DNA from 4 places in the Bradyrhizobium sp. SOJA106 genome. Region 1 is predicted to be linked to each of the others. Evidence: predicted binding sites of a transcription regulator. Region 1 holds the regulator's gene; each other region holds the start of a gene.
What was found. Region 1 encodes LexA, which represses DNA repair genes until DNA is damaged. Its sites were predicted from a motif close to TGTTCNNNNTGTGTTCNG; they were not measured.
Positions count from the first base shown of each region.

Region 2: a site for LexA is predicted at 3,382-3,399, ahead of uvrA (excinuclease ABC subunit UvrA). Genes of this name have one in related genera too.
Region 3: a site for LexA is predicted at 3,416-3,433, ahead of AC5V87_RS33435 (nucleoid-associated protein). Genes of this name have one in related genera too.
Region 4: a site for LexA is predicted at 2,271-2,288, ahead of recA (recombinase RecA). Genes of this name have one in related genera too.

Region 1 covers NZ_CM182549.1:4,814,770-4,822,513, forward strand. Annotated here, with positions in the region: gene AC5V87_RS22265 (alpha-hydroxy acid oxidase) at 1-848, shown strand, start outside; partial or broken gene AC5V87_RS22270 (HAD-IA family hydrolase) at 857-1,485, shown strand; gene AC5V87_RS22275 (hypothetical protein) at 1,651-1,845, shown strand; gene AC5V87_RS22280 (molybdopterin molybdotransferase MoeA) at 2,077-3,288, shown strand; gene lexA (transcriptional repressor LexA) at 3,465-4,166, shown strand; gene AC5V87_RS22290 (hypothetical protein) at 4,367-4,579, shown strand; gene AC5V87_RS22295 (hypothetical protein) at 4,776-5,210, shown strand; gene AC5V87_RS22300 (GAF domain-containing protein) at 5,458-6,399, shown strand; gene AC5V87_RS22305 (ComEC/Rec2 family competence protein) at 6,409-7,744, opposite strand, start outside.
Region 2 covers NZ_CM182549.1:4,697,503-4,705,246, reverse strand. Annotated here, with positions in the region: gene AC5V87_RS21740 (HAD-IA family hydrolase) at 1-35, opposite strand, end outside; gene uvrA (excinuclease ABC subunit UvrA) at 307-3,285, opposite strand; gene AC5V87_RS21730 (outer membrane protein) at 3,615-4,304, opposite strand; gene AC5V87_RS21725 (outer membrane protein) at 4,542-5,303, opposite strand; gene AC5V87_RS21720 (single-stranded DNA-binding protein) at 5,754-6,251, shown strand; gene gyrA (DNA gyrase subunit A) at 6,601-7,744, shown strand, end outside.
Region 3 covers NZ_CM182549.1:7,071,945-7,079,688, reverse strand. Annotated here, with positions in the region: gene AC5V87_RS33445 (restriction endonuclease) at 14-922, opposite strand; gene AC5V87_RS33440 (hypothetical protein) at 964-2,397, opposite strand; gene AC5V87_RS33435 (nucleoid-associated protein) at 2,357-3,406, opposite strand; gene AC5V87_RS33430 (Fic family protein) at 3,742-5,289, shown strand; gene AC5V87_RS33425 (ComEC/Rec2 family competence protein) at 5,445-6,644, shown strand; gene AC5V87_RS33420 (hypothetical protein) at 6,706-6,831, shown strand; gene AC5V87_RS33415 (DUF2971 domain-containing protein) at 6,839-7,744, shown strand, end outside.
Region 4 covers NZ_CM182549.1:5,664,169-5,671,912, reverse strand. Annotated here, with positions in the region: gene AC5V87_RS26745 (hypothetical protein) at 1-54, shown strand, start outside; gene AC5V87_RS26740 (DUF6894 family protein) at 64-297, opposite strand; gene AC5V87_RS26735 (DUF2798 domain-containing protein) at 675-932, shown strand; gene AC5V87_RS26730 (hypothetical protein) at 1,735-1,893, opposite strand; gene recA (recombinase RecA) at 2,380-3,468, shown strand; gene AC5V87_RS26720 (hypothetical protein) at 3,806-4,429, shown strand; gene gcvP (aminomethyl-transferring glycine dehydrogenase) at 4,714-7,578, opposite strand.

The sequences.
Region 1 (7,744 bases):
CGGTCGGTGCCCTCGAGATTTTTGACCCGGATGGCGCCGCGAGCGTCGCGCGCGCGGCCGGCACCTTCGGCGCGGCGCACATGCTGAGCTCGGTGTCGGAGCCCGGCCTTGAGAAGACCGCCGAGTCCGCTCCCGATGCGCTGCGTCTCTACCAGCTCTATGTCCGCGGCGACGACGCCTTTGTCGCCGATGTCGTCAGCCTCGCCGAGAGAAACGCCTATGCCGCATTCTGCCTGACCGTCGACACCGCCCATTACAGCCGTCGTGAACGTGACATCGCCAAGCGCTATGTTCGCGAAAGCCGCCTGCGCGCCACCGGCGGCGATTTCCAGAAGGGTCTGGAGTGGCGGACCGTGAAGATGATCAAGGACAAATTCAAGATACCGCTGATCCTCAAGGGCATCGCCACCGCCGAGGATACGCTGATCGCGCTCGACCATGGCGTCGAGTGGATCTACGTCTCCAACCATGGCGGGCGCCAGCTCGATCACGGCCGCGGGGCCATGCACGTGCTCCCTGAGATCGTCGATGCCGTGAAGGGCCGCGCCAAGATCATGGTCGACGGCGGCTTCTGCCGCGGCACCGACATCGTCAAGGCGATCGCGGCGGGCGCCGACCTCGTCGGCATCGGCCGGCTGCAATGCTGGGCGCTGGCGGCGGCGGGCGAAGCTGGCGTCACGCGAATGCTGGAACTGCTGGAGGACGAGGTGCTGCGCTGCCTCGGCCTCTTGGGCGCCACGTCGTTCGCCGAGGTCAACAAGTCCTGCCTGCATCCGGCGACCGCGACAAATGCGCCGAGCGTGTTCAGCGCGTTCCCGCTGTTCGACCATGACCCGTATCGGTACTGAATGAAAGGATGCAGGTGACTTCGCTCTCTCCCGGCAGCGCCGATGCGCTTCTGTTCGATCTCGGGCGCGTGGTGCTCGACATCGATTTCTCCAAGGCGATCGACTGCTGGGCGGGACATGCCGGCTGCAAGCCCGAAGCCATCGTCGCGCGCTACGTGCGCGATGAGGCCTACCGGCTGCACGAGCTCGGTAAGATCAGCGACGAGGACTATTTCGCCTCGCTGCGCACCTCACTCGGGATCGGCATTTCGGATGCGCAGTTCCTGGAGGGGTGGAACGCGATTTTCGCCGGCGAGATGCCTGATATCGCCGAGCTGTTGCCGCGTGCGGCAAGGCAGATGCCGCTCTACGCGTTCTCCAACACCAACCGGCCGCATGTGGACTATTTCTCGAAAGAATATGCCGAGTTGCTTGGCCATTTCCGAGAGATCTACCTCTCCTCCAGCATCGGCCTACGCAAGCCGGACGCGGAGGCTTTCGACCATGTCGTGGCCGCCATCGGCGTGCCCGCCAACCGGATCGTGTTCTTCGACGATCTTGCCGAGAACATCGAGGGGGCCCGCGCCCGTGGCTTGACCGCGGTGCACGTGACCTCGCCCACGATGTCGGGAAGGCACTGAAAGCACTTGGGGTTTGACGTTCGGTGCGGTTCGGCCTGTTACCGGGTCAGCCGGTGCTGGAACTAATTTGGCGCAGAATGAGGAACCAAATCACTTTGTGCAATTTTGTACGGAGTTCCCGGAACGAATGTTCGCGGGCGGACTCATGACTCCGTTGGGAATTCTACATCGGACTCATCCTCGTGTTGGGCAAAACCTACCTCACCAAGCAGGCCTCGCTGCTGATGAAATACGCCAGAACCACCTCGGATTCTGAGCTCTCCGCCAAATTGATCAGCAAGGCCGCCGACCTGAAATCGCAAGCCGATCCGCTGCCCGACAAGGATCAGAGTCCCAAAGCGCCGGACGTCAGTCCGGACGAGCAGCCGGGGAGTTGACCGATGCTGGCCGTGGCGCTCGTCCTTCTCATCCTCGCCATGGCCATCCTCATACCGGTCTGTCTCGCCTTCCGGATCATGCCGCGGCGGATTTGACGTCAGTCTTTCACTGCAGTGCGGATCACACAGGATGAATCATCCTGCGTGACCGCCTTTTTGCCTCTGCGCCTGCACTCGGCTAGAACTCTCGCCGCCGATTTGCCCGAAGGGGCGTAGCTGGAGTTTTCACCCGTGGCCCTGATGCCGGTTTCTGACGCGCTTGCCGCGGTGCTTGCCGGCGCAGAGCCGCTGCCTGAAGAGATGGTCGCCCTCGACCACGCCTTCCACCGCGTGCTCGCCCGCCACGTCGCTGCGCGGCGCACGCAGCCGCCGCAGGCGATGTCGGCGATGGATGGCTATGCGGTGCGCGCGGCCGATGCCGCGACAACCGAGTCCCAGCTCACCGTGATCGGCGAAGTCGCGGCGGGCCGGCCGTTTGCGGGATCGGTCGGTAGCGGCGAAGCCGTGCGGATCTTCACCGGCGGCGTCGTTCCCGATGGCGCCGATGCGGTCGTGATCCAGGAGGACACGGTCGTGGACGGCGGGCGCATCACCATCAAGGAAGCGGCAGTGACGGGACGGCACATCCGCCCGGCCGGCGTCGATTTCCGCGAGGGCGACGTGCTGCTGCGCGAGGGCATCCGGCTGACCGAGCGCGACCTTGCACTCGCCGCCGGCATGAATCACCCGCTTCTGCCCGTCCGCCGCCGCCCGAAAGTCGCGATCCTCGCCACCGGCGACGAGCTTGTGATGCCGGGCGCCACGCCTGGCCCCGGCCAGATCGTCTATTCCAATGGCTACGCCCTTCACGCGCTCGCGCGCAGCGAGGGGGCCGATACCGTCGATCTCGGTGTTGCCGCCGATACCCTGGACGCCACCACGGCGGGCATCCGCCGCGCCCGCGAGAGCGGCGCCGACATCCTGATCACCACCGGCGGCGCCTCGGTCGGCGACCACGATCTGGTCCAGCAGGCACTGACGGCCGAGGGGATCGCGATCACATTCTGGAAGATCGCGATGCGGCCCGGCAAGCCGATGATGCATGGACGCCTGGCGGCAATGCGCGTGATCGGGCTGCCCGGCAATCCCGTGTCATCCTATGTGTGTGCCTTCCTGTTCATGGTGCCGCTGATTCGCGCGCTGTCGGGCCGTTCCGTGATTCACCATCGCCGCGAACGGGCGGTGCTCGGCCGCGACGTCGGCGCCAACGACCAGCGTGAGGATTATCTGCGCGCACGGCTGGAGACGCGCGACGACGGCACGCTGATCGCCGTTCCCGTCAATCACCAGGATTCCTCACTGCTTGCGAATCTCGCTGCGGCACAGGCACTTCTGGTGCGCGCGCCGTTCGCGCCGAAGGCCGAAGCGGGCACGCCTTGCGAGGTGCTGCGCCTGCCGGTCTGAACGCGCCGGCTACACGCGTGGCGCGAACTTTGTCGCGTTCACGGTAAATTAAGCAGTTGCGGAACATGTATCGAACATATAGTGTCCGTTCATGATTTGTTTCGAGCATGTAGCGGCTTATCGCTGAATTCAGCGTCTCGGAATCGAACGACATCAACCGGGGGATTTTGGTCGAGATGTTAACGCGCAAACAATACGAGCTCCTGCGGTTCATCAGCGAGCGATTGAAGGAAAGCGGCGTGCCGCCCTCCTTCGACGAGATGAAGGACGCGCTCGATCTGCGCTCGAAGTCGGGCATCCATCGCCTGATCACCGCACTCGAGGAGCGCGGCTTCATCCGCCGCCTGCCCAATCGCGCCCGCGCCATCGAAGTCATCAAGCTGCCCGAGCTGCAGGCCGCGGCCGGCAACCGCCGCGGCTTCACGCCGAGCGTCATCGAAGGCAATCTCGGCAAGGTGAGGACGACGTCCAGCCCGCCCGCCGACGAGGGCGAGCGCCCCGTCGCCGTGCCGGTGATGGGCCGCATTGCGGCCGGCACGCCGATCGAGGCGTTGCAGACTCGCAGCCATACGATCAGCGTCCCGCCCGACATGCTCGGCTCGGGCGAGCATTACGCGCTCGAGGTGCGCGGCGATTCCATGGTGGAAGCCGGCATCCTCGACGGCGACATGGCGCTGATCCAGCGCAACGAGACCGCCGACACCGGCGACATCGTGGTGGCGCTGATCGACGACGAGGAAGCGACCTTGAAGCGCTTCCGCCGTCGTGGCGCCTCGATCGCGCTCGAGCCCGCCAATGCGGCCTATGAGGTGCGCATCCTGCCGCCGAACCGGGTCAAGATTCAGGGCAAGCTGATCGGGCTTTATCGGAAGTACTGATACCGCAAGTCCTGAGCGCGCTGTCCGCGCGCTCCGGTCGGCATCGCCATCAGAGATCGGAGCGGATGATTGTCCGCTCCCGCTGGATAGTCTTTCTGGTTTCGCTCAGATTATCCGGCCCCTGCTCCGACGCTACATCCTCGGCACGCCGCACCAAGCAGACCGCTTCGGGATGGCTTTTGAAGGTTCGAGGAGACGTCATGCGCAAGATCATCCTGAGCACGGTGGCCGCAGCGCTGATTGCGGGATCAACGTCGCAAGCCGTTGCTGCACCATCGCATCGCCATGTCCGCAAGGACACCGCCAAGGAAACGGTAGCGAGCGAGCAAGTCCGAAACGCGCGCAATGCGCTCACGCAGCCATCACAATCGGTCTGGCCATATTCCGGCTGGTCGGCGCCCGCCGGCCGCTGACACGCGCCCACCGAATGCGCGAAAGCAGGGTTTGTTCCTAGCGCCTTCGGGAAAGATAATGTGATCGCATGCTGCGGTGGCGAGCCGCAGATTTGCCTATAACCGCGCAGACGCTATGATGCTTCCACTCTGATAGAGGCCTGCGCCTCGTAAGACAGAGGCGCGGGTTGCTATCTCCGCATGAGGAGCACCCACGATGTGTGACTACAGCCTGCATGCCGTCGCATCGCGCCCTGCCGAAGTCGGCGAGACGATCGTGACGACAACTTTCCGCGGCACCTCGACGCGCGGCTTTGCCTCCGCGGCCGATCCAACAGTCGCGGTCTGCCTGCTGCCGGGAACGGAGCTCGCCTTCGCCGACAACGTCCGCTACGACAATCGCTGGATCTGGACGCGCACCGTCAACTCGCGCGTCGGCAAGTTCGGCAAGATCGATCCGCACATTCCCGATCGCCATCATGATGCGATCGAGTTCCCCGACGGCAAATACGTGCTGGTGACGCAACTCGTCGAAGGCCAGCAAGCAACTGTGCTGCAACTGCCCGTGACGCAGCCGCTTGGCGAGCGCGAGCACAAGCCGCAGGTCAGTGCCGAGAACCGGCCGGCAACTCCGCGTCTGCCGATCGGCTGACGCAGATATCCCGGGCCGACAGCCCGGGCCAGGAAGAGAGATCGCCATCGCCGGCCGTGGCCGGCGACGTGGTGTGGCTTGCGTCTCTCGACATCCGGGCGGACGAGGTCAGCCCACCGCCTTCCCGCCGCACGAAGTTTGCGCTGTCCTGCCTGAATTTTGACCGTCCGCTCCGCAAGTAAATGCCCGATGCTGTCTCGGCTGGTGTCTTGGCTGGCGTCTTGGCACGAGGCGGCGGGCACGTTCGATGAAGACCTTCATTCGCGTCGTTGAGCTCTGGGTACCGGACCGGACGCGCATGCGGCTGGAATTCGGCGGCGGCCTCTACGACGAGGGGCTGTCCGCGTTCAAGGCTGTGAGCGAGGATCTGAATTTCGGATATGACGAGGGACTTCCCGGCAAGGCCTGGGCGAGCGGCCACCCGGTGATTCTCACCAAATTCGCCAACTCCGATTTCAAGCGAACTGATGAGGCGCTGGCGGCGGGACTCACCTGTGGGGTCGCGGTGCCGGTATTTTCAGGCGAATTCCTGCAAGCCGTGATGGTGCTGTTCTGCGGCGACGACGAGGCGCATGTCGGCGCGATCGAGCTCTGGCACAATGATCCTGACGTCTCACACGAGATGGGACTCGTCGATGGCTACTATGGCACTGCCGACATGTTCGAGTTCAACTCCCGCCACACCAGGTTTCCGCGCGGCTTCGGCCTGCCCGGACGCACCTGGAAAGCGGGCCTGCCGCTGATCATCAAGGAACTGCACAACGCCAAGAGCTTTCTGCGCTGGGAGGATGCAGCCGAGATCGGCATCAATCTCGGCGTCGGCATCCCCTACCGAACCGGCACCGACCAGACCTGGGTGCTGACCTTCCTCTCCGCACAGGCATCGCCGATTGCGCGACGCTTCGAGATCTGGGTCCCGAACGAGACCCGCTCCGCGCTCGTCTTCCGCGACGGCGATTGCAGCGCGCAGACCGATCTTGCCGCGCTCTATGCCGAAAAGTCCATCACCAGGGGCGACGGCAGCATTGGCGGCGCCTGGGCCACCGGCATGCCCGCGATCAACGATGATCTCTCCCATGACCGCTCGACCTCGGCCGCGGCGGCACGCGCGGCCGGACTGAGCCGGATGGTGGCCCTGCCCGTCGTCGGCAAGTCCGGCCTCGACTCCGTGCTGGCTTGGTACCTGTAGCCGGTACGCTCAATCATCGGCCTGCAAGTCCGTCTCGGACGGGGTCGCGTTCCGGTTGCGGGGAGCAGCCGGCGGCGCAAGGCTCGCCCCGAAATCAGCCTCGCCCGCAATCGCCGGGGACCACGGCCGGTCGGCGCCTCTCGCCTTCACCGCCTGCACCGCGAATCCGTCGCCGCGACGTGTCAGCGCCAGCGCGCCGTGCGCCGCGAGCCTCTGCCGGTCGACCACCATCGCAGCGCAATCCGGCGGCGCTGGCCTTGCCGTGACCACCAGTGCAGCGCGACTGCAATCATCAGCCAGTGCATCGATCCGCAAGGACAGCGCGACCAGCCGCCCATCGGCGAGCGGCGTGAGGCAGCCGGCCTCGTCGCATGACACGCCGTCGGCCAGTGCGGCACTGCCACCATCGCGCGCATCGGCATCGGCGGCGAGCCACTCCTTGAGCAGAAAACCGTCCTTGCTGGCCCTGATCAGATGCAGGTGGCCGTCCCTGCCACGCACAGCGATACTCTGGCCGTCCCCGGCAATCAAAACGTCGGGTTGGCGCACCGACAGCCCCCAGAGCATCGCCACCAGCAGCACCACGGCGCCGGACCAGCGCAGCGGCGTCCGCAACAAGCCCATCACGATGACCCCGAGGCTCGCCGCGATCAGCGGGCCTATGCCGAATGCCGGGATGCGGCCGACAGCGCCTGGCAATCCCGCTACCCAGCGCGAGACCGCGATCATCCAATCGATACCGATCCCCATCAGCCACCAGAACACGCCGTCGAGCCCGAACGGTGCCGCAAGCAGGCCCAACAGCCCAGCCGGCATGACCAGCGCCGAGACCACCGGCATCGCGCCGAGATTGGCGAGCACACCGAACGGCGTGACGCGGTGGAAGTGAAAGGCGGCGTAGGGCGTGGTCGCAAGCCCCGCGATCAGCGAGGCCAGGAACAGCATCGCGATCTCGCGTCCGCCCCACAGCGCGATGCGCGCGGTCGTGGAATGATCGGGCGAGGCAAACAGGTTCGGCATGCCGATCTGCACCAGCGCGACAAGTCCGAGCGTCGCAGCAAAGGACATCTGGAAGCTCGGATGCACAAGCGCTTCCGGCGCGACCGCAAGCACGATCATCGCCGCCACGGCCAGCGTGCGGAAGGTGATGGCGCGCCGGTCGACCATCACAGCGATCAGCACCACCGCCGTCATGAAGAACGATCTTTGCGTCGCGACTTCCGCGCCCGACAGCAGCAGATAGAACGCCGCAGCGACCAGCGCCGCGGCGGCCGACCATTTCTTGATGGGGAAGCCGGCCGCCAACCCCGGAATCAAGGCCAGCAGCGCGCGCACCGCGAAGAAC
Region 2 (7,744 bases), 120 kb from region 1:
CCGTCGAGATCGAAGATGGCGAAGGTGTAGGGCATGGAGAAATGGGAAGTTGGCCGCGATGCCAATGAATCGGATTTAAGGTTGCAAACCGTTGCGATGCGTGACGAAAATCTACAATGGAGCTATTGTCGCTTCGTATATTCTAATTGCAATGAGAAACTTGGGGCGCGCCTAGTCGTCGGGCGCGTCCCCTAGCCGCAACGCACTGCATGTTTATTCGTTCGTTCGGCTTGGACAGTTCCGCGACCTTGATGAAAGGGCGCATAGATTCGAGGCAGAGATGAGCGTTTGACCAAGAAATAAGTTCTACTCCGCCGCCTCGCTCGTGCTTCTTCGCTTCGGCTTCCGCGCCTTCTTCAGCACCGGCTCCAGGAACTTGCCGGTATAGCTCCGCGGCGCCTTGACGATATCCTCCGGCGGTCCCCAGGCGACGATCTCGCCGCCGCCGTCGCCGCCTTCGGGGCCGAGGTCGATGACCCAATCGGCGGTCTTGATGACCTCGAGATTGTGCTCGATGACGACGACGGTGTTGCCCTGCGCGACCAGCTCGTGCAGCACCTCCAGCAGCTTCTTGACGTCGTGGAAGTGCAGGCCGGTGGTCGGCTCGTCCAGGATGTAGAGCGTGCGGCCGGTGGCACGTTTTGACAGCTCCTTTGCGAGCTTGACGCGCTGGGCTTCGCCGCCGGAGAGCGTCGTGGCCTGCTGGCCGACATGGATGTAGTCGAGGCCGACGCGGTGAAGCGTCTGAAAAGTCTCGCGCACGCGCGGCACTGCCTTGAAGAACTCGGCGGCTTCCTCGACGGTCATGTCGAGCACGTCGGCGATGCTCTTGCCCTTGAACAGGACCTCCAGCGTTTCGCGGTTGTAGCGCTTGCCCTTGCAGACGTCGCAGGTGACGTAGACGTCGGGCAGGAAGTGCATCTCGATCTTGATGACGCCGTCACCCTGGCAGGCCTCGCAGCGGCCGCCCTTGACGTTGAAGGAGAAGCGGCCGGGCTCGTAGCCGCGCGCCTTGGCTTCGGGAAGGCCTGCGAACCACTCGCGGATCGGCGTGAAGGCGCCGGTATAGGTCGCAGGGTTCGAGCGCGGGGTGCGGCCGATCGGCGACTGGTCGATATCGATGATCTTGTCGATATGCTCGAGCCCCTCGATGCGGTCGTGCGGCGCTGCGCCTTCGCTGGCGGCGTTCAGCTTGCGGGCGATGGCGCGGTAGACCGTGTCGATCAGGAGCGTCGACTTGCCGCCGCCGGAGACTCCGGTGACGCAGGTGAACAGGCCGAGCGGAATCTCGGCGGTGACGTTCTTGAGGTTATTGCCGCGCGCGTTCACCACCTTGATGGTGCGGCGATGGTTCGGCGGACGCCGCTCCGGCACTTCGACCTCGAGCTCGCCGGTGAGGTATTTGCCGGTGAGCGATTTCGGGTTGCGCATGATCTGATCGGGCGTGCCCTCGGCGACGATGTTGCCGCCGTGCATGCCGGCGCCGGGGCCGATGTCGAGGACGTAGTCGGCGAGGCGAATGGCATCCTCGTCATGTTCGACCACCACCACGGTGTTGCCGAGATCGCGAAGCCGCTTCAGCGTGTCGAGCAGGCGGGCATTGTCGCGCTGGTGCAGGCCGATCGAAGGCTCGTCCAGCACGTAGAGCACGCCCGTCAGCCCCGAGCCGATCTGCGAGGCCAGGCGAATGCGCTGGCTCTCGCCGCCGGACAGCGTGCCGGAGGAGCGCGACAGGGTGAGGTAATTGAGGCCGACGTCGAGCAGGAAGGTGAGGCGCTCGCGGATCTCTTTCAGGATGCGGCCCGCGATCTCGTTCTGCTGCGCGTTCAGCGCCGCCGGCACGCCCTCGAACCACTCGCCGGCCTTCCTCACCGACAGCTCAGAGATCTCTCCGATATGCTTGCCGCCGACCTTGACGCAGAGCGCCTCGGGCTTGAGCCGAAAGCCTTTGCACCCCTCGCAGGGCACGTCGTGGAAATATTTCGCCAGCTCCTCGCGCGCCCATTCACTTTCCGTTTCGCGGTAGCGGCGGTTGATGTTGGTGATCACGCCCTCGAACGGCTTCTTGGTGTCGTAGGAGCGCACCCCGTCCTCGTAGGAGAACTTGATCTCGTCCTCGCCGGAGCCGTAGAGGATCGCGTCTCTCGTCTTCTTCGGCAGGTCCTTCCATTTGGTGTCGAGCGTGAACTTGTAGTGCTTGCCGAGCGCTGTGAGCGTCTGCGTGTAGTAGGGCGATGACGACTTGGCCCAGGGCGCGATCGCGCCCTTGCGCAAGGTGAGGTCCTTCTCGGGGATGACGAGGTCCTCGTCGACATGCTGCTCGACGCCGAGACCGCCGCAGGCCGGGCAGGCGCCATAGGGATTGTTGAAGGAGAACAGGCGCGGCTCGATCTCGGGGATGGTGAAGCCGGAAACCGGGCAGGCGAACTTTTCCGAGAACAGGATGCGCTCGGGGCCGCTCTTGTCGTGGATCTTCGCGGTCTTCTTTTTCTCCTCGGCGGGCGCGGTGGCGGCCGGCGCGTCGGCGAACTCGACGACGGCGAGGCCTTCGGCGAGCTTCAGCGCAGTCTCAAAGCTTTCGGCGAGGCGCTGGCCGATGTCGCCGCGGACCACGATGCGGTCGACCACGACGTCGATGTCGTGCGGGAATTTCTTGTCGAGGCCAGGGGCTTCGGCCAGCTCGTAGAAGGTGCCGTCGATCTTGACGCGCTGAAAGCCCTTCTTGAGCCATTCGGCGAGCTCCTTGCGGTACTCGCCCTTGCGGCCGCGCACGACCGGGGCGAGCAGATAGAGGCGGGTGCCTTCGGGCAGCGCCAGCACCCGGTCGACCATCTGCGAGACGGTCTGGCTCTCGATCGGCAAGCCGGTCGCGGGCGAATAGGGCACGCCGACGCGGGCCCAGAGCAGGCGCATGTAGTCGTAGATCTCGGTCACGGTGCCGACGGTCGAACGCGGATTCTTCGACGTCGTCTTCTGCTCGATCGAGATCGCCGGCGACAGCCCGTCGATCTGATCGACGTCAGGCTTCTGCATCATCTCCAGGAACTGGCGGGCATAGGCCGAGAGCGACTCGACGTAGCGGCGCTGGCCTTCGGCGTAGATGGTGTCGAAGGCGAGCGAGGATTTGCCGGAGCCGGAGAGCCCGGTGAACACCACGAGCTTGTCGCGGGGAATCTCGACGTCGATGTTCTTGAGGTTGTGCTCGCGCGCGCCACGGATCGTAATTGCGCGCAGGCTGGAGCCCGCGTTCTGCTGTTGGCGCTTCGCCTTGATCACTTCATCCATCCGAGTTGCCCTCAAGGAATCCCATGGGTGCGCGAGCGCGCCGACGCTGGAGGCGCGCTTCGCCCGGAACCGGGAACGGCGCCGATGGGTATGGCAGCGAACGTAGGAAGAACGAGCGCGGATTTCCAGTGGACTTTGCGAATCGTCAACGGATTGTTGGCGCGCTGGCGGCATCTGGCAGGAGTGAGGGATCTGGAACAGGCGAAGCGTCGAGTGCGGGTTTGGGGAATCCGCACGTGACCGGCGCCAATCAGCGGCGCGCGAAAAACAAAAAGGCCGGCGCGAGGCCGGCCTTTCGTGACGATATGACGTCGGTCGTGAGACGAAGCTCAGTACTTCGCGACGATCGGGCCGCCGAAGTGATAGTTCACGCCGACCTGCACGGTGTGGAAGTTGAGCGTGCCGGTGGGCAGGGCGCCGGCGAAGTAGGTCTCGCCGCCGAGGCTGCGATACAGGTATTCGCCCTTGATCGACCACTGCGGCGCGATGAACGCTTCGACGCCCGCGCCGACGGTCCAGCCGGAGTGCCACTTGCTGTCCGACGCGCTCACGCCGAGCGCCGAGAGGGTGATCTTGTTGTCGATCCAGGCGTAGCCGCCCGTGCCGTAGAGCAGGACGTTGTTGACGGCCCAGCCGATGCGGCCACGCACAGTGCCCATCGCGTCGGTCTTCGAGCTGGCGGTTGCGGTCACAACGCCGAAGCCGGGGACAGCGGTCGCGCCGGTCGCCGTGGCGCTGACGTCAGCCCAGGCGCCGTCGGCCTCGATGCCGAACACGACGTTGCCGGTCTGCCAGTTGTAGCCGGCGGTGCCGCCGACGAAGCCACCCTTCATCTTCGGGTCGCCCGAAGCGTTTTCCCAAGCGCCGCCGCCGACGATACCGAGATAGAAGCCGGTCCAGTTGTAGACCGAGGCCACTGCGACCGGAGCCTTGGTGTACGGGCGGGCCGCGAGATCAGCCGCCGACGCGGGGGCAGCCAGAGCGAACAAACAGGCCGAAGCCAACAAAACTTTCTTCATTTCAACCAAAATCCCAGTCCCAGTTTCTGTTGTTGCCTTCCGCGTGCAGAAGGGTATCGGACGCCGTGGTCCAACTGGCGCCGTGCTTACACCACCAAATCCGCAAGTTGTGTCTCTCAAAAGCCACAACAGCTGCAAAACGTCATAATTGTTGGCAGATTGTCGCAGCTCGGGATCACGCAAAAAAAAAGCCGGCGCAAGGCCGGCCTTTGATCTGTGAATGATGTCAGATGGATATCAGTATTTCGCGATGACCGGGCCACCCCAGCGATAATTGATACGAACGAGACCCATATCGACGTCCTGGCGGACGCGTTCGGTCTGGACGAGAACGCCGCCGAGGGTGAAGTCGACGTTACGACTGCCGAGGAAGATGTGATCGTACTCGACGCCTACCGACCAGTTTGGAGCGAAGCCAAATTCGAGACCGGCGCCGACCGTTCCGCCCCAGCGGGTTTCCCGGGCCGATCCGAAGGTAGTGCCTGCACCCACGAAACCTGGCGCGACGATGAGGTCGTATTTGTCGCCCACGACCGCGCCACCACCCTTTACGTAGAACAGAACGTTATTCCAGGCATAGCCGACCTGGCCGGTAATCAGGCCGAAGGCATCGATCCGAGTACGGTTCTGCTGACCCGGGGCAGTCGGGCTGATGTTGTTTCCGCTGAAGTCAGCCCAGTTGCCCTGGCCTTCCAGGCCAAACACCCAGTTGGCGGATTGCCAACGATATCCGATTTGACCGCCGACCGTGCCGCCCGACGCGTCATGGCAGCCGTCTGTGATCAGCGTGCCGACGACCGGTGTCACGAAATCCCAGCAATTGCGGCTCGTACCCCAGCCACCGTTGATGCCGATGTAGAAGCCGCTCCAGTCGTAAACGGTCGCCACCACCGGTGCCGGAGCCTTGGTGTAGGGACGCGCCGCGAGATCCGCCGCGCTTGCGGGAGCCGACAGGCCCAACGCTATTGCACTGATTGCACCAAACAAAATCTTATTCATTGCAGTCTCCCCAGTTTCGTCCGCTTCTCGAAGTCCCCGAAACGGTTGATCAGGCGCGACGCCCATATGGACTCAATTCCAAGGCAACCGTAGCTCAATGGTGAGGCAGAGTCCGTCTCCGAAATGCAACAGTCAGGGACCATCTGAGGCGTTTCTAACTTGATGAATGTTAAGCGCTTTTGCCCGTTGCCGGGAACCGGAAAAAGTTCCATCCGACGCTTGCTATTTTTGACGCCACCTCCGCCCGGTCCTGCCGCGCGTTGAGTGCGATCTGCACAAGAACAAATCTGGAACAAGCCAAGGGCTGATGCTATATGTGGGGATAACCTGAGGGGCGACGGGCTGATCACCCCGCGCGAGCGTATAGGTCGGCTCAACGGGGCGGCGGAGCTTCGCGGCGGGCGGGTTCGGCCTTTTGACATTCAATGGCATTTGGAGTGGAGAGCGGCGATGGCGGGAAGCGTCAACAAGGTCATTCTGGTTGGAAACCTCGGCAAGGACCCCGAAATCCGCCGCACCCAGGACGGGCGGCCGATCGCGAATTTGAGCATCGCCACCTCGGAGACCTGGCGCGACAAGAACAGCGGCGAACGCAAGGAAAAGACCGAGTGGCACCGCGTGGTGATCTTCAACGAAGGTCTCTGCAAGGTCGCCGAGCAGTACCTGAAGAAGGGCGCCAAGGTTTACATCGAGGGCGCGCTGCAGACCCGCAAATGGACCGACCAGAGCGGCGTTGAGAAGTACTCCACCGAGGTCGTGCTGCAGGGCTTCAACTCGACGCTGACGATGCTCGATGGTCGCGGCGGGGGCGGAGGAGGCGGCAGCTTCGGCGACGAGCCGGGCGGCGATTTCGGCTCCTCGGGTCCCGTCAGCAGCGCGCCGCGCCGTCCCGTGGCTGCCGGCGGCGGTGGCCGCAACAGCGACATGGACGACGATATCCCGTTCTGAGGCGGGCCACCCCGCGACAACGGGCCGGATCGGGCGGCGCGTTCCACGCGAGGTCAGCAGATCGTACTAATTGGCGGGACGGGCTCGGGACTTCCGGGCCCGCTTCACGTTTGGGATGAACTCGGATCGCGCCCGGCCAGCGGGCTCGCCGGGGCTCCTGCCGCCCGGTTTGACAGGGGCCAAAGCGCAATTCCTGCAAGCTGCTCCGGAAGCCGCCCAAGTGGCGGTCGCAGGGGCTTAAGTTATTGGAAGAATGAGCGGAAAAAGCACCTTGGGACGGGCCGTAAGGGTGGTTATCGGGGCGTCGATGCGCTATATGATTCCCAGATAAACCTCACCGGATTTCCCCTTGGCTGACGACGACAACAAGCCCGGCGACCAGCCGGCGCAACCCTCGGACATTCGCCCCGTCTCCATCCTCGACGAGATGAAGAAGTCCTACCTCGATTACGCCATGAGCGTGATCGTGTCGCGCGCGCTGCCCGATGCACGCGACGGCCTGAAGCCGGTGCATCGCCGCATCCTGTTCGCGATGAACGAGAAAGGCTACACGCCCGACAAGAAGCACAAGAAGTCGGCCGGTATCGTCGGCGACGTCATGGGCCAATACCATCCGCATGGCGACCAGGCGATCTATGATGCGTTGGTGCGCATGGCGCAGCCTTTCTCGATGCGCGAGCTGCTGGTCGACGGGCAGGGCAATTTCGGCTCCGTCGACGGCGATCCGCCGGCGGCGATGCGCTACACCGAGTCGCGCCTGGCCAAGATCGCGCTGAAGCTGCTCGACGACATCGATAACGAAACCGTCGACTTTCAGGATAACTACGACGGTTCGACCAAGGAGCCGGTGGTTTTGCCGGCGCGGTTCCCGAACCTGCTCGTCAATGGCGCCGGCGGCATTGCCGTCGGCATGGCCACTAACATTCCGCCGCACAATCTCGGCGAGGTGATCGATGCCTGCCTCGCGTTGATCGACAATCCGGCGCTGACGATCGACGAGCTCAACAACATCATCCCCGGCCCGGATTTCCCCACCGGCGGCATCATCCTGGGACGCCAGGGCATCCGCAGCGCCTATCACCTCGGCCGTGGCTCCATCGTGATGCGCGGCAAGGTCACCTTCGAGACGATCCGCAAGGAGCGCGAGGCGATCGTCATCACCGAGATCCCCTATCAGGTGAACAAGGCGACGATGGTCGAGCGCATCGCCGAGCTCTACAAGGAAAAGAAGATCGAGGGCATCGCCGACCTGCGCGACGAATCCGATCGCGACGGCTACCGCGTCGTGGTCGAGCTCAAGCGCGATGCCGTGCCCGACGTGGTGCTCAATCAGCTCTACAAGTTCACGCCGCTGCAAACCAGCTTCGGCGTCAACGCCGTCGCGCTCGACAGTGGTCGTCCGCAGACGATGAACCTGAAGGACATGCTGACGATCTTCGTCGGTTTCCGCGAACAGGTCGTCACCCGCCGGACCAAGTACAAGCTGCGCAAGG
Region 3 (7,744 bases), 2.3 Mb from region 1:
TTCTGCCCAGAATCTAGTCGAGGCACCGTTCCGGCAGATCGCCGATCTTCACTCGATGGCTCAACCCACCCGTGGAGACGATGTAGCCCATCACGCCGTCCTTCGATTTGACGAATGCCAACGTAGATTGCCCACTGGCGAACGAGATTTGTCCAGACGCGATTTCCAGCGTAGTGCTTTCTCCGGCGTAGCAATGGAGCGTGATCGGGCGTTCCGTGACCTCGATCTCCAGTGCGTAAGTGAATGTGATATCCTTCACTTGGAAGCGCTGGCCGAGAGCGTCGATGACGTAGAAGCCCTCCATCGGTGCAACGATTTGACCGTTAAGGGTCTGGCGGATGTTCCGATTGCGGGCCTCCGGGGGCAATTTGTCCATGATGAGGGATTGAATACCTTCGCCGGTGTAGGGCGTGCCGTCAGGAGTATAGACCGTGGATGGATTCGCGACCTTTTGCTCGCTTTCCATCACGCGAACGCGACCCTCGATCGCGGTGAAGTTGTGGAACAAGCCGACGATTGTGACAGTGCGAATCCACTCAAAGGATTCCGCCTCAGCTAACTCCATGCACGTCAGGTTCAGTGCTTTGGCCTTGGTGCGGGCCGTGCTCGTAAAGCCGTTGGCGGCAACTACGATTCCGTGGTGAATTCCAGTCTTTTCGCACTTTTTGGCGAAGGCCTCGATCTGAGGAACTCCTACCTTTCGCCCTTGGTCCCTGCACTCAATGGCGGTCAGATTCGGCCCGTGATGGGTACGACGGATAATCACCACGTCATGTTCACGAAGCCGACTGGTGTCCTTGTCGGGCAACCTTAAGGAGGAAGCGACGGTAACTCCGTCCTGGTGCGCGAACATACGCTCCAAGATGGCGACGAGATTATGGAATCGCTGACCAGGTCGTTCAAGAGAGACGATTTCTTTCACGGCGCAGATCGTACCCCTCAAATTACAGAAGTTTCTCGAAATTACGGCCGCTTTGCCGGAGGTGGCACAACTGGTACTGGGCTTGGCGTGACGCCTGCGGCGGGGCTCGAAGGTGGGGGCGATGCATCGTATAAGGTGTGCACGCCGGCGACAACGAGAGCGATGACCAACACCGCATACACAACAAGCAGTACGCCGCGCGTCTCACGATAGTTTTTCATCGCTTGTTCGATCGGCGTTTCCGCAATTTCTTCCCGCTCGCGAACCGAGATGTAGTTATAAAGGCTCTGCATCCAGCTCCGCCGGGAAGAAGCCTGGCTTTCGAAAAACGCCCCATTGATCCGCCACTGTAACGCGAACGACAAACCGACGAATATTGCGGCAGCAAAATAGAACAGGGAGGAGATGAGAGGACCAGGCGTCTTGGCCGCGTCACCCAGGATCTTCAATATGAAAGGCGCCGCCGAGACGGCCAAGTCGCGCCAGAGTGTCGCCGCAAGATCCTGCGCTCGTTGTGCGACCTTTTGTGTTTCATCAACAACCGTTTTGCGGAGATCGGCCAGCGCCTTCAGAGTCTCGCGGCTCGACGATTGGACGTGAGCTTCATAGGCTGCCTTGGCCGCTTCGAGCGCTTGGTCCAATGTCGTGACAAGATCCTGCTGAGGACGGCTCGCCCGAGCCAACTCGCCGGAAAAGAGCAGGTGGCGTGCCTCGATATCCGTCCCCGACAGAAAAACCCAGGTTGCGGCTTCAGTCAGTCGAGAACGGGCGCCAGGCAGGGCAGCGTCATCGGCTTTAATGCGATAGATTGGAGGCGTCGCTGCCGCCTGCAACCAGACTTGGCCATCCTCGAGCCAGGCGCGGGAGACGAGACCGCCTAACAATCTGCGGGCAGCCACCGCTTCCCATGCTTGATACCCTGGCGATGAAGCTGCTGGTGCGGCCACCAGCATCCAAGGATTGAGATCGGTGACGACCTCACGATCCGGAACAAAGTCGCGGACATAGCGAGTAGGATCGATGCGATCAAGCAGGGATTCCGGAGGCGGAACCGGCTGCGCCAAATCCCATGAAACGACTTCCAGTCCTCGCGCGCGAAATGCCTGTGTGGAATTGAAATCGACGATCGCGAGACGGGGCAGGACAGACCGTTGCGTCAAATAATGTGGAATGCTGGATTGGAAAATAAAGAAGGCACAAGCTGGGGCGGCTGGCTTTCCAAGCGTGATCACGATCTCGCGTGCCGCATCGAAGACATCCGCCGTGACGAGATCGCCACCCAAGGCCGGATTATAAACTTGCAATGATGAGAACGGCGATGGGACTTCGTCGGCGAAGGCGAGCCAGGCCACCTGCGCACCGGCGGACGGCAGCCGCCCTCGCAACACAAGGGCATCAACACGTTCGTCCGCCGAGGCGCCGTTCGCGACTAGCTCACGAACGCGTTCGACCAGATGTGTTGAGTTCGAAGTCATCGAGTGTGATCTTGTCCTTGATGATGATCTCGCCCCTGTCGGGATTCACCGAAATTACAGACGGCGTCAAACCGACGGGGAAGGTAAGTTTGACCCCGCTTGCCGTCTCGACGCGGCGGTTTCTGGGTGCCTGAATCGCGTTCTTTTGGAGGACGAACGACTCTCCTGCCATTCCTTCACGTTTCAGCCTTGCCTTGAAGTCGGTCACGACCGGGCTGTCGTCGGGCAGCGGTCCGAAAATGCTTTTCAGCCAATTTTCAGCGCTTTCGCCTTCGACTGAACCACCTGACTGGCTGGCATCGTAGAGGCGTTGCGCCAGATTTTTCATGGTGTCCTGCGGAAGAATGTCTTTGTGCTTGTAGGCAATGTTGCGCGTGACATCGACGATTGCCTTGGTCAGTTCCTCCTCCGTTCGCTGGCGCCGCACCAGCAAGAATCGCTCAAAATAAGCCGCAGGCCGCTGCGGATTCTGACGATCGACAACGCAGATTTCGTCGCCGTCTTTGCGCAGCTTGATGAGCGCGGCTTTCTGCAAAGCGTTGCGATTCTGAACAAAGGTCCGCTCGATTTCGCCGAAGGTCGGCCGGGGCTTTCCCGAACGTCCGCGGCTGATATCGTAGTCGTAGGTAAGAACCTTCTCGTCCTCGAATTTCAAAAGGGCAAACAGCCGGCCGCTCGAGCAGGACAGCGAGAAGATAAGGAAGGCGCCGACAGCCGTGCTGCCTCCGTGAGCTTCATTGAACGCCGTTGCGAGCTTCTCGCTTTCCTCCTGGAAAGTTGCTTTATCCCGGCCGATCCGTGCGAGCTGCGCCCGTACCGGTGAGTCCGCGAGGAATTCGTATCGATTTCCACTGTTGACCGATCCGACGCGGCCAAGGAAAAAGGGCGCGTGTTGGCCGGCATCGAAAGCCGTCAGTAGCTGAAAGTGTTCCTCTCCGGGGCCGACGATATGGAATACGCTCTGGTCAATGCGCAGGCTTTCGAGCTCCTGCTCAGTAAGGAAGGCCATAAATCACCCTAGAACAAATAGAGAACATTGGCAACCGTGCGATTCTTTTCCAATTATGTCGCATCCCGTTAAGAATCCTGCATTTTTGTCAAAAATTCCACTTGGAATTGTGACCCTGGCTTAATTAGCGTAATGCGCGGGCAGCTCTTCGATTTGCTGAACCTTCGGAGGGTCTTCACGGCGCCGCGAGGTCGATGCTGCAATTCGGTAGCGTGAATATTTTTCGTAAAATTTTGCTTGCGGGAAGCTTTTTCATGATGTGAAATCTAATTTCGGCCAGAAGGCGAGATGGCAAAGAAATTCACGACCGAGAACGTTTTTCATGGATTGAGCCCATGCCGCTACAGTTTTCAGGCCCTGTGAGCGTTTTTCATGATCGGAGGCTGCCAGAAGCCGCCGTTCCCGCCGGCTACGCAGCGCTGATCGACGCCTACAGGCTGTCGGTCCCGATCCCACGCGTGCTTTCCGCCATCGGCACAAAGCACCGCATCGTCGAGCATGGGGGATGGCGCATCTACACGCCACGTCATGCGCCGGACGCCAGCCTCGAGGGACATCTCACCTTCGCGCTCAAGAACGAAGGACTAGACCTTGCCATCCTGAAGCGCCTCTTCCTCGCCGTGAACGAGGACAAGATTGCGGGCCTTGTGAGGCAGAAGCCGACTGGGCTCTACTCGCGCCGCATCTGGTTTCTGTATGAATGGTTGTTGGGGCGCGAGCTCAATCTGCCCGCAGCAGACAAGGTCTCCTACGTCGATGCCGTCGATACCGAACTCCAGTATGCGAGCTCCGGACAGAACTCGGTACGGCACCGCGTCCGCAACAACCTGCCAGGCACGCCGGACTTCTGCCCGCTCGTTTTCAAGACGCCGCTACTTGCGGAATTTGTGGCAAAGGATCTCAAGGAGCGTGCCCGCGTCGTGGTGAGCCAGGTCCCGAAGGATCTGCTCGCCAGAACCGCCGCATTCCTGCTCCTCAAGGACTCGAAGTCGAGTTACGTCATCGAAGGAGAAAGACCACCACAGGATCGCATCCAGCGGTGGGGCAAGGTCATCGGCGAAGCAGGACGAGCGCCACTCGACGAGGCGGAGTTTCTGCGCCTGCAGCGGATCGTCATCGGCGATGAGCGCTTCGTCAAGCTCGGCTTCCGTAACGAAGGTGGCTTCGTCGGCGAGCACGACCGCGAGACGCAAAGACCCATTCCGGATCATATCAGCGCACGCCACGACGATATCGCCTTCCTCGTGCGCGGATTGATCGCGTTCGATCAGGCGGCGGAAAATGAGCTTGATCCTGTCATTGCAGCCGCCGTGCTGGCTTTCGGGTTCGTCTACGTTCACCCGTTTGAAGATGGGAACGGCCGCATTCATCGATACCTGATGCACCATGTTCTGGCTCGGCGCGGCTTCAATCCTGCCGGAATCCATTTTCCGGTTTCGGCAGCCATTCTCGACAAGATCGGCGAATACAAGGACGTGCTGGAAAGCTACTCGAGCAGATTGCTTCCATGCATAGGATGGGAGCCGACTCCAAAGGGTAACGTCAAGGTCCTGAACGATACCGCCGACTTTTACCGCTTCTTCGATGCAACGCCACATGCGGAGTTTCTGTACGAATGCGTGCAGAGGACCATCGAACAGGATCTTCCGAGGGAGACCCGGTTCTTGCGGAGTTTCGATACATTCCGGGCAGGCGTTGAAAACATGGTCGATATGCCGGAACGGACCCTCAATAACCTCTTTGGATTCCTGCAGCAGAATGAAGGGCGTCTTTCAAAGCGCGCTCGCGATAATGAATTCTCCCAGCTGACGCCAGACGAAGTCACGAAGATCGAGGGTCTCTATCTCGAGGCCTTCTCGGACGAGCCTGGAACGGAGAGCTGACCGTGTGCCCGCTATGAAAATATGACCAGGGTCGCCTGGGCCGTGAGCTTTGATATTAGGAGGCCATCTTCGATTTCTTCGTTTTTGATATCCCGCCGGATCCTCCGGAGTTTCCCAATAGGGGACTATACGCCCGCGTGTCGCGGGTGGATTCATTGAGCACGCGCCCGCATCGCCGCGTATCCTTCGAATTTGATTGCATCGATGCCGACTATGTCGACGCGAGCGGACCAGAGCTCCTGAGCGGCTTTCGTGCTGGACAGACCAAGCCGTTTGCACTCCTGCGTGTGGTGACGACGCCGGCTCGGTTTGATCGCTTTGCGGGCGCAACGCCAGAGCCAGGCGATTGGTTTCATCTCGAACTCAGGCCCAAGGGCCATGGTCTGCCGGCATGGCATGCTCAACTCGAGGGTAATGGTTATTCGATGCATGCCCGGGGAGTTCTGATGTTCGCGCGGCTGCTCAACGCTCCCGGCGAGGCGCCACCGCACCCCTTGAGGCCCCAAGCCCTCGGTGCCGCAGTGGCCCCGCGGCTGGTATTGCCGGAACCGCTCGTTGCGGCCTGTGCGGCACTTCCGCCCCCGGCGACGCCCGCCGAAGTCTCAGCCATCCTCAAAGACCTGCCACAAGCGACATCCATCCGGGTCAGGGATGTTGGCCAGGCAAATTTCATTTCTCTGTGCGACGATGGCGGCAGTGCAATTCTGCACTTCGATGTCGGATTTCCGATCTCTTTCAATCGCCACACTTTTCCATCCAGATTCGCTGTCGATCGAGCCGAGAAGCTTCCGATCGTCCTCTCGCATTGGGATTGGGATCATCTCCATGGCGCGCTCCTTCTCCCGCATCTGCTCGGCTGCCGCTGGATTGTCCCGGACCAGCGGCTGGGACCTGGTGCCGCGCGCCTGGCACATATGCTGGACCAGAGGGGTAATCTGGTCGTACGCCCTGCCAACGCAAGGATCCGTTTTCCTTTTGGCGAATTGGTAAGAAGCGGCGGCCGCCCCTCCGATCTCAACGACAGCGGATTGACCATCCTTGCGACCCTCACGAGCGGACGATCAGCTTTGCTGACCGGCGACGCAGACTATACGCACCTCAAGCATGCCAATGCCAAGCAGGTAGATCACTTAGTCGCAACTCATCATGGCGCGCGCTTTAATGCAGGCGCGCCGTTGGTGCCAAAGCCAAATAGCGGGCAGGGCCAACTGGTGATTTCGTGTGGATATCGCAACGTCTATGGGCATCCGCACCCGGATGGGCTATCCAAGCATGCGAGGTCGGGTTGGACGACCTATATCACCACCGCTGGGCGAAGAGGTGTCGCCAGTAGAGGCGACCGCATCGTGGATTGACGGTAAAGCGCCGAGGTCTTCTGGCTGCCTTGAAGGCCTCGTGATTCACCAGAGGGGTTAGATGTCGCAGCTCATGGAATGCCCGCTGCACGTTGATAGCAGGGACCGGTTTGAGTTCGCACAGGCGGAGCAGCCGATCCATTTCGAGATTGACACCATCGGCTACCTGATCAAACCCGCAGCGTAAGGCTAGCATGTCCATGAGTACAAGACCGCCAACCGGCGCGACCGTTCTGCCGCCTGAGCTCGAACAGGCGCTCAAGCAATATCAAGATTGGCTCGCTCAGCATCTTCAAGCCGAACAGGATGCCAGCGCCATCACGGCGACGCTTTATCACTACACCGACCTGCGTGGTCTCGAGGGCATTCTCAAATTCGGCAAATTCTGGTTCACGGATTATCGCCATCTCAATGATCCGAGTGAACTGAAGCACGGAATCGACATTGCGCGCGACGTTGCACAACGCATCGCGACCGGAGCCGACGGAAGCGTCCGCCTGTTTATCGACCATTTGCTCGACCTCTTTCGTCATGACAATTTCGCCTCCACGCTGGAATTCTTCATCGCCTGCTTCAGCCGGGCCCGCGACGACCTCGGCCAGTGGCGAGCGTATGCGGACAACGGTCGGGGCGTCGCGATCGGGCTCTCGCCCTCGATCTTTGCGGTTCACGACAATCCGCCTGCAGGTCAGCTTCCCGATTTCGTCGGACCCGTTCGCTACGACCTCGACGACGTCTGCCGCCGACATGGCGCGTGTATCGAGGAGGCGGCCGCGATTGTGTTGTCGGCTGCGGAAAGCCACTCCAATTTGATGTCAGACCGCAACATCAGGATCCCGTTCCTGGGCCAATTGGCGCGTGAGGTCATAGCTTCTCCATTGATCTGGAACTGCCTGACTTCGAAGCATCCCGCCTATCAACACGAACAAGAAGTGCGGCTGGCAATCATGGGCACGCCCGATCACCTGGCGCCTCATGTTTTGACCCGCTTTCGCGGCAGCGAGATCGTACCCTATATCGCTCATCCGCTGCCGGTCCGTGAGCCGCACAAGATTGCCGAGATCGTCGTGGGTCCAGCAGCGCCGCTCGACACCGAGCGG
Region 4 (7,744 bases), 850 kb from region 1:
CTGCCGGGCGGCGAGATCGAGTTCACCATGCGGCGGCTGCCCAGCGCGGATTAGGGCGGGCCCCTATTCCAAGGTTTCTGCGACGATGCGGATCCGGAACACGGGCTCCTTGGCCTCGTCGAGCAGCTCCATATGCCATTCAGAATTCTGCTGGAGCTTGCGGGCGATGCCGGCCGCCATGTCGGCGCAGACGCTGGTCATCTCCCGCCAGGCCGAATCGCGATCGACAAATTCCGTCGCCTGGTCCGCACAGCCGGAATAGCGGCCGTTCCGGATTCGAAAGAAGTAGCGCGGCATGGCTGGCACCGATCACGCGTGACGGCCCCGCCCCCCAAGGCCACGGGCGCGCAGTGCAGTCCCAAACCACGCCCAGATCAATTCCGGGTGGCTACGGAATAGGCCGCCGTCGAACCGCGACGGCATGCTGCGCCGAGACCGGCCCGCCGCCTTGCTCGAGCCGTCTTCCGAAACAGACGAGATCGAATTTCGAAAGAGGCCATCCGCGAGAGGCGGTACTCCGTGGTTCTCCGACCATGAACAGAGTTCCGAAGCGGCGCGCGACACTGATCGACGCCGGCGCGCGGCAGCGCGCATCGGGCCGCATCTCTGCGGGCACCGGCATGTGCCTTGCTTGGCCGCTCGACGGCAGCAACAAGCAACGACATGGGCGCATCATGCTCGGCATCCCCCGCCGCTACAGTCATTTCGTCTTTGGCGTCGTCCAGTCCGGACTGACCTCGCTGATCGCGGCGGGGATCGCCAGCTTTCCCGCGGCAAGCGCGACGCTCTTCCTGCAGCACTGGACGCTGTCGTGGCTGGTCGCATGGGCTGCGATGCTGCCGATCGTGCTCGTGGCCGCACCCGCGATCCGCGCCTTCTCGCTGCGGCTGACGCGGGAGGAGACCGCCCCGCGAACGGGCGGGCAGGCCTGAAAAAACCCGCTTGGGGAGAGCCAAGCGGGTTTGAGGTTATTGGAGGCTGAGGTGCTGGGCTGCAACACCATAGCCCGACGACCCTAGCGGCCTCAGCTTACGGCAGCCTGACATTCCGGCAGATCGCGCCGCTTGCGTGTCGTGCAACGAGAAAACCCCGCTCGGTGCCGAGCGGGGTCACCGACTGGTATGGAGGCCCGGTGTTGGTCCACCGGGCGAGACGAAATTAGGAGAGTCGGCTTACAGGCGCCTGACGGCTGTCCTGAAAGCGGCGCGCCAGGAGGTCGCAGACTGGCCCCGCACCGGTCCCAATTTGGCCATCCGATCGCACAACTGGAGCCACACCGGCGGGCGAGATTCCGTTCCATCGGCGAGGCCATGGGGGAAACGTGGCGCGCCGAGAACGGGGTGGCATCATGGATAACGTAGAGCGGTCATTTGCCGCCGCGACGGCGGCTGGCTTCGTGGTGCTGGTCATCGGCGTCGCGCTGCTGATGCTGCTGTAGGGCGGCGTCAGGCGCAGCCGCAAGCGGGCCCGAGCCATCGGATCCGCACAATGGCGGCTTTCAAGAACCGAAAACAACCCCATGCACAGTAGGACGCGGGGAGATGTCGCTGCGGAATCAACGGCTCGATTTAGGTATTTAAGTACCTATAGCGCCGCTTTGTCCCGAGCCATTCCTGGTCGAATGCGGGACAGGCACGGGAGCGGCGCCGGTAGAAACCGGGTCAGCTTCCGAAACGGTCTTGGCGAAAAGGTCCTGGCGAAAAAGGTCCCGGCGAAACCAGCTCCTGCCGCGGCCTAATGAACCTTGATGGGAAGGCGCAGCTCGGCGGCGCGCTCTTCGCGGTCCTTCCTACGGAACTCGTTTTCCCTGCGCTCGAACTTCGCCATCTCCTCGAGCGCCGCCTCGAGGAGGTGATTGCGCCTCGTCGCATCGTGGTGCGTGTTTTCCGTCATGGAGATCCCCGCTGTGGCGGCCCCGCTACCCGACAAAGCCGGTGGCCCCAGAAAGTTCGGTGCCGCAGCATTGCGGATTTATGACGGCGCCGCGGCTGCGTCTTTGCTGTGGATCAGTTTCAATCGAACAGAGGCACGGCCAACAAAAACGCCGCCCGCTTAAATTGAGCGCGGGCGGCGGCTTTCCAGCCCCGGGTCGGAACGAGCAATTCCCCGGTGATGAATAGTCTGCACGATCTGTGCCAAGGTTTTGTGTCACGTGGCGGGACACCCGCTGAGGCGGATCAGGCGGCTTGCACACGGCGACAATCAACTTGGGACACCGGGGGTCAAATACGGACAGTACTCGACCTGTGGTGCTGTCCCCGACCTGTGAAAAGAACATATTGCGAACATAGAACAGATGGTGTACATTGCTTTTATCGCCGAGCGCCTCGCCAATCGTTTGTCCCACACGCGAATCCTCGCCATAAGGAGCACGACCCAATGTCCGCCACTGCCCTGCGTATCGTCGAAGGATCTTCCATGGACAAGAGTAAAGCCCTGGCCGCCGCGCTCTCCCAGATCGAGCGCCAGTTCGGCAAGGGATCGGTGATGAAGCTCGGCAAGAGCGACCGGTCGATGGACATCGAGGCGGTGTCCTCCGGCTCGCTCGGGCTCGATATCGCGCTCGGCATCGGCGGCCTGCCAAAGGGGCGCATCGTCGAGATCTACGGGCCGGAATCCTCGGGAAAAACCACGCTGGCGCTGCACACGGTGGCGGAAGCGCAGAAGAAGGGCGGCATCTGTGCCTTCATCGACGCCGAGCATGCGCTCGACCCGGTCTATGCCCGCAAGCTGGGCGTCAATATCGACGAGCTTCTGATCTCGCAGCCCGACACCGGCGAGCAGGCGCTGGAAATCTGCGACACGCTGGTGCGCTCGGGTGCGGTGGACGTGCTGGTGGTCGATTCGGTTGCGGCCCTGGTGCCGAAGGCCGAGCTCGAGGGCGAGATGGGCGATGCGCTGCCGGGCCTGCAGGCGCGTCTGATGAGCCAGGCGCTGCGGAAGCTGACGGCCTCCATCAACAAGTCCAATACCATGGTGATCTTCATCAACCAGATCCGCATGAAGATCGGTGTGATGTACGGCTCGCCCGAGACCACGACCGGCGGCAACGCGCTGAAGTTCTACGCCTCCGTTCGTCTCGACATCCGCCGCATCGGCGCGATCAAGGAGCGCGACGAAGTGGTCGGCAACACCACGCGCGTGAAGGTGGTCAAGAACAAGCTGGCGCCGCCCTTCAAGCAGGTCGAGTTCGACATCATGTACGGCGAGGGCGTCTCCAAGATGGGCGAGATCCTCGATCTCGGCGTCAAGGCCGGCATCGTCGAGAAGTCCGGCGCATGGTTCTCCTATGACAGCCAGCGCCTCGGCCAGGGCCGCGAGAACGCCAAGGCGTTCTTGAAGGGCAACCCCGACATCACGGCCAAGATCGAGACCTCGATCCGCCAGAACTCCGGCCTGATCGCCGAGCAGATTCTCGCCGGCACCCCCGAGCGCGACGCTGACGGCGAGGAGCCGGCCGAAGAGTAAGACCTAGCGAATTTTCGCGAGGAGCGGGCACTGAGGACGTTGAGTTGCCGACGTCTTCGGTGTCCGTTTCGTTTTGGCAGGACTAAACGAGAGCGGGTGATCTCGTTGACCCGGCTCATTCTGACAACAGAATCGTCCGCCGCCGGCGCTCTGCAACGCGCCGGTCTCGCCGATCTCGTGATCGCGATCGAGCGCCGGCTCGTCTGGGGGGCCGCTGCCGTCCGACTCCGAGCTCGAGGCATTCTTCGCGGCGCGTACGACCCAGCAACCTCACCTGCATTGGCTGGACGATACGCCAGCCTGGCGTATTGAGAAATCGGGCGTTGGCGGGCGGGGATTGATCGAGCTGCTGTCGGAATGCGACTCGGCTGAATTGTGGATGGGGCCAGAACCAAATGGGCAATTGGTTCTGCTCTGGCTGCTCGATCACTGCAGCAGCGACAGAGCGGCAATCTCCAAACTCATGATACGTCGCCTGGACATTGCTGTTGGTGGTATCGAGCCAGATCGACTTGCGCAGCTGGATCCGCCTGTTATCAAGCCCGCGCAAGGTCACCTGCAGCTGGCTGGTCATGCGTGGCGGGCCTATCGCGCGCCGACGCCACAGGCTTGGTTCGACCTCCTCAAGGCGGATTTGAAACCGCTTCCGCAGCTTGAGCGATGTGCCCTTGACCTGCTCCAAGAGCTTCCAAACCTCACCACAGGTCTTGGAGCCACAGAAACGCGGATACTCGAATTAGTCGCGGCGGGCGACGTGCAGCCCTTTGACGTCTTCCCGGGCTATCTGAAGCGCAACGAGCGTCGCGTGTTCGACTACTGGGAAGTCGGCGCGCTGCTTGATGGCCTCGCGCGATGTGCGGTGCCGGCCGTAGCCGGTTGGAAGAGGGACCATTCTCGCTCGATATGCATGACGATGCTCTCCGTCGCGCACGATACAAACAATCCCGCTTGTCGTCACTGAACTCGGGAAATCGGTGCTGGCAGGGGACGAGGATTTCCGATTCTACAACCCGATCGAGCGTTGGTGGGGCGGTACCGAACTGACGAACGAATGGCTCTGGCGGTGGGATCGCGAAAGCCGATCGTTGGTCGCGCCTTAAACAAGCGTTCAGTGCCGTAGGATAGGCAAAGGCACGCAAGCGCCGTGCCCACATCCTTCATCGCATGCAAAGATGGTGGGCACTTCGCTCTTCGAGCTACGGCGGACAAGCCGCTTTGCCCACCCTACGAAACCTCCGTTGCGTCTTACTCCGCGGCTTCCGCGTAATCGCTCACCGGCGGGCACGAGCACACGAGGTTGCGGTCGCCGTAGACATTGTCGACCCGGCCCACAGGGCACCAGTATTTGTCGGTGCGCGAGGTGCCCGCGGGGAAGCAGCCCTCGGCGCGAGAGTAGGCGCGCTTCCAATCGTCGTCGGCGATGTCGTGCACCGTGTGCGGGGCGTGGCGCAGCGGCGAGGCCTCGATCTTGAAGCGGCCGGCCTCGACCTCGGCGATCTCTTTCCGGATCGCGATCATGGCATCGCAGAAGCGATCCAGCTCGGCCTTGGATTCCGACTCGGTCGGCTCGATCATCAGCGTGCCCGGCACCGGAAAACTCATGGTCGGGGCATGGAAGCCGTAGTCGATCAGGCGCTTGGCGATGTCGTCCACCGTAACACCAGACGTCGTCTTGAGCGGACGGGGATCGACGATGCACTCATGCGCGACGCGGCCTTTGGCGTTCTTGTAGAGCACCGGGAAGTGCGGATCGAGGCGCGCTGCGATGTAGTTGGCATTGAGGATCGCGATCTCGGTGGCGCGCTTCAAGCCTTCGCCGCCCATCATCAGGATGTAGATGTAGGAGATGGTCAGGATCGAAGCCGAGCCGAACGGCGCGGCCGAGACCGGGCCGACCGGTGCATCTGCCTGCGTCGCAGGATGACCGGGCAGGAACGGCGCGAGATGCGCCTTGACGCCGATCGGGCCCATGCCGGGGCCGCCGCCGCCATGCGGGATGCAGAAGGTCTTGTGCAGATTGAGATGGCTGACATCGGCGCCGTAATCGCCGGGCCTGCTAAGGCCGACCTGCGCATTGAGGTTGGCGCCGTCCAGATAGACCTGGCCGCCATGGCCGTGCACGATGTCGCAGATCTCGCGAATATGCTCCTCGAACACGCCATGGGTCGAGGGATAGGTGATCATGACAGCGGCGAGGTCGCTCGCATGCTTTTCCGCCTTGGCGCGGAGATCGTTGACGTCGACGTCGCCGTTCTTCTCGCAGGCGACCACCACCACGTCCATGCCGACCATCGCGGCCGAGGCGGGGTTGGTGCCGTGCGCGGAGGAGGGGATCAGGCAGATCTTGCGGTGGCTCTCTCCGCGCGCGGCGTGATAGCCGCGGATGGCAAGAAGTCCGGCGTACTCGCCTTGCGCGCCGGAATTCGGCTGCAGCGAGATCGCGTCATAGCCGGTGATGTCGCAGAGCCATTTTTCCAGCCGCGCGAACAGCGTGTGATAGCCGGCCGCCTGCTCGCGCGGCACGAACGGGTGCAGCGAGCCGAACTCCGGCCAGGTCAGCGGCATCATCTCGGTGGTCGCGTTCAGCTTCATCGTGCAGGAGCCGAGCGGGATCATGGCGCGGTCGAGCGCGAGGTCGCGGTCCGAGAGCTTGCGCATGTAGCGCAGCATCTCGGTCTCCGAGCGATGCGCGTGGAAAACGGGATGGGTGAGGAAATCGGTCGTGCGCTTCAGCGCGTCCGGCAGCGCCTCGCGCGTGGTCGCGTCGATCTCGGCATAGGCAAGCTGGCCGCCGAAGGCGCGCCAGACGGCTTCCACCGTCGCAGGCGTCGTGGTCTCGTCGAGCGCGATGCGCAAGCTGGTCTCGCTGACGCCGAGATTGATCTTCTCAGCTGCCGCGCGCGCGATGATCTCGGCGCGCCTGGCGCCGGCATCGACGCTGAGCGTGTCGAAGAAGCTTTCCGATTGCAACGCAAAGCCGAGCTTGCGCAGGCCCGCCGCGAGCACCGCGGCGCGGCGATGCACGGTGCGCGCGATCTGCGTCAGGCCCTCGGGTCCGTGATAGACCGCATACATCGAGGCGATCACGGCGAGCAGCACCTGCGCGGTGCAGATGTTGGAGGTCGCCTTCTCGCGGCGGATGTGCTGCTCGCGCGTCTGCAGCGCAAGGCGATAGGCCGGTGCCCCGCGCGAATCCACGGAGAGGCCGACGATGCGCCCGGGCAGCGAGCGCTTCAGCGCATCGCGCACCGCCATATAGGCCGCGTGCGGGCCGCCATAGCCCATCGGCACGCCAAAACGTTGCGCCGATCCGATTGCGATGTCGGCCCCGAGCTCGCCGGGCGAGGCGAGCAGGGTGAGTGCCAGGAGGTCCGCCGCAACGATCGCGAGCGCGCCCTTGGCCTTCAGCGCCGCGATTGCGGGCCGCAAGTCCCGGACCGCGCCCGAAGAGCCCGGATATTGCAGCAGCGCGCCGAGCACGTCTGATTTGTCGAGATCGGTGAGGGGATCGCCGACGACCAGATTCCAGCCGAGCGGCTCGGCGCGCGTGCGCATCACCGCGAGCGTCTGCGGATGCACGTCCTTGTCGACGAAGAAGGCCTTGGCCTTCACCTGCGAATGCCGCTCGGCGAGCGCCATGGCTTCGGCCGCAGCGGTTGCCTCGTCGAGCAGCGAGGCGTTGGCGACGTCGAGCCCGGTGAGGTCGCAGATCATGGTCTGGAAGTTGAGCAGCGCCTCGAGCCGGCCCTGGCTGATCTCGGGCTGATAGGGCGTGTACGCCGTGTACCAGGCCGGATTCTCCAGGATGTTGCGCTGGATCACCGCGGGCAAAATCGTGCCGGAATAGCCTTGGCCGATCAGCGAGGTGAAGACCTGGTTCTGTCGGCCAAGCTCGGTCATATGCGCGATCGCCTCGGTCTCGCTGAGCGGGATGCCGAGATCGAGCGGGGCGGCCTGCCGGATCGAGGCCGGCAGCGTCTCCGCCATCAGCGCGTCGACGCTTCTAGCCCCGACAGTTTCGAGCATGGCGGTGACATCGTGGGCCGAAGGGCCGATGTGGCGGCGGACGAAGGCGGCGGTGTCGCCGTTGGATTTGCGGTGCGCGGTCATCATGGGTCCTCGCTTTAGATTTCTCTGTCATGCTCCGCCTAGTGCGCAATTGCGCACGGGGGCGGGGCATCCAGTACACGCAGGCGTCACGTCTTGAACCGAGAAGCTGCGGCGTACTGGATCGCCCGCCTTCGCGGGCGATGACACCGAATATGAGCTCAGAGTT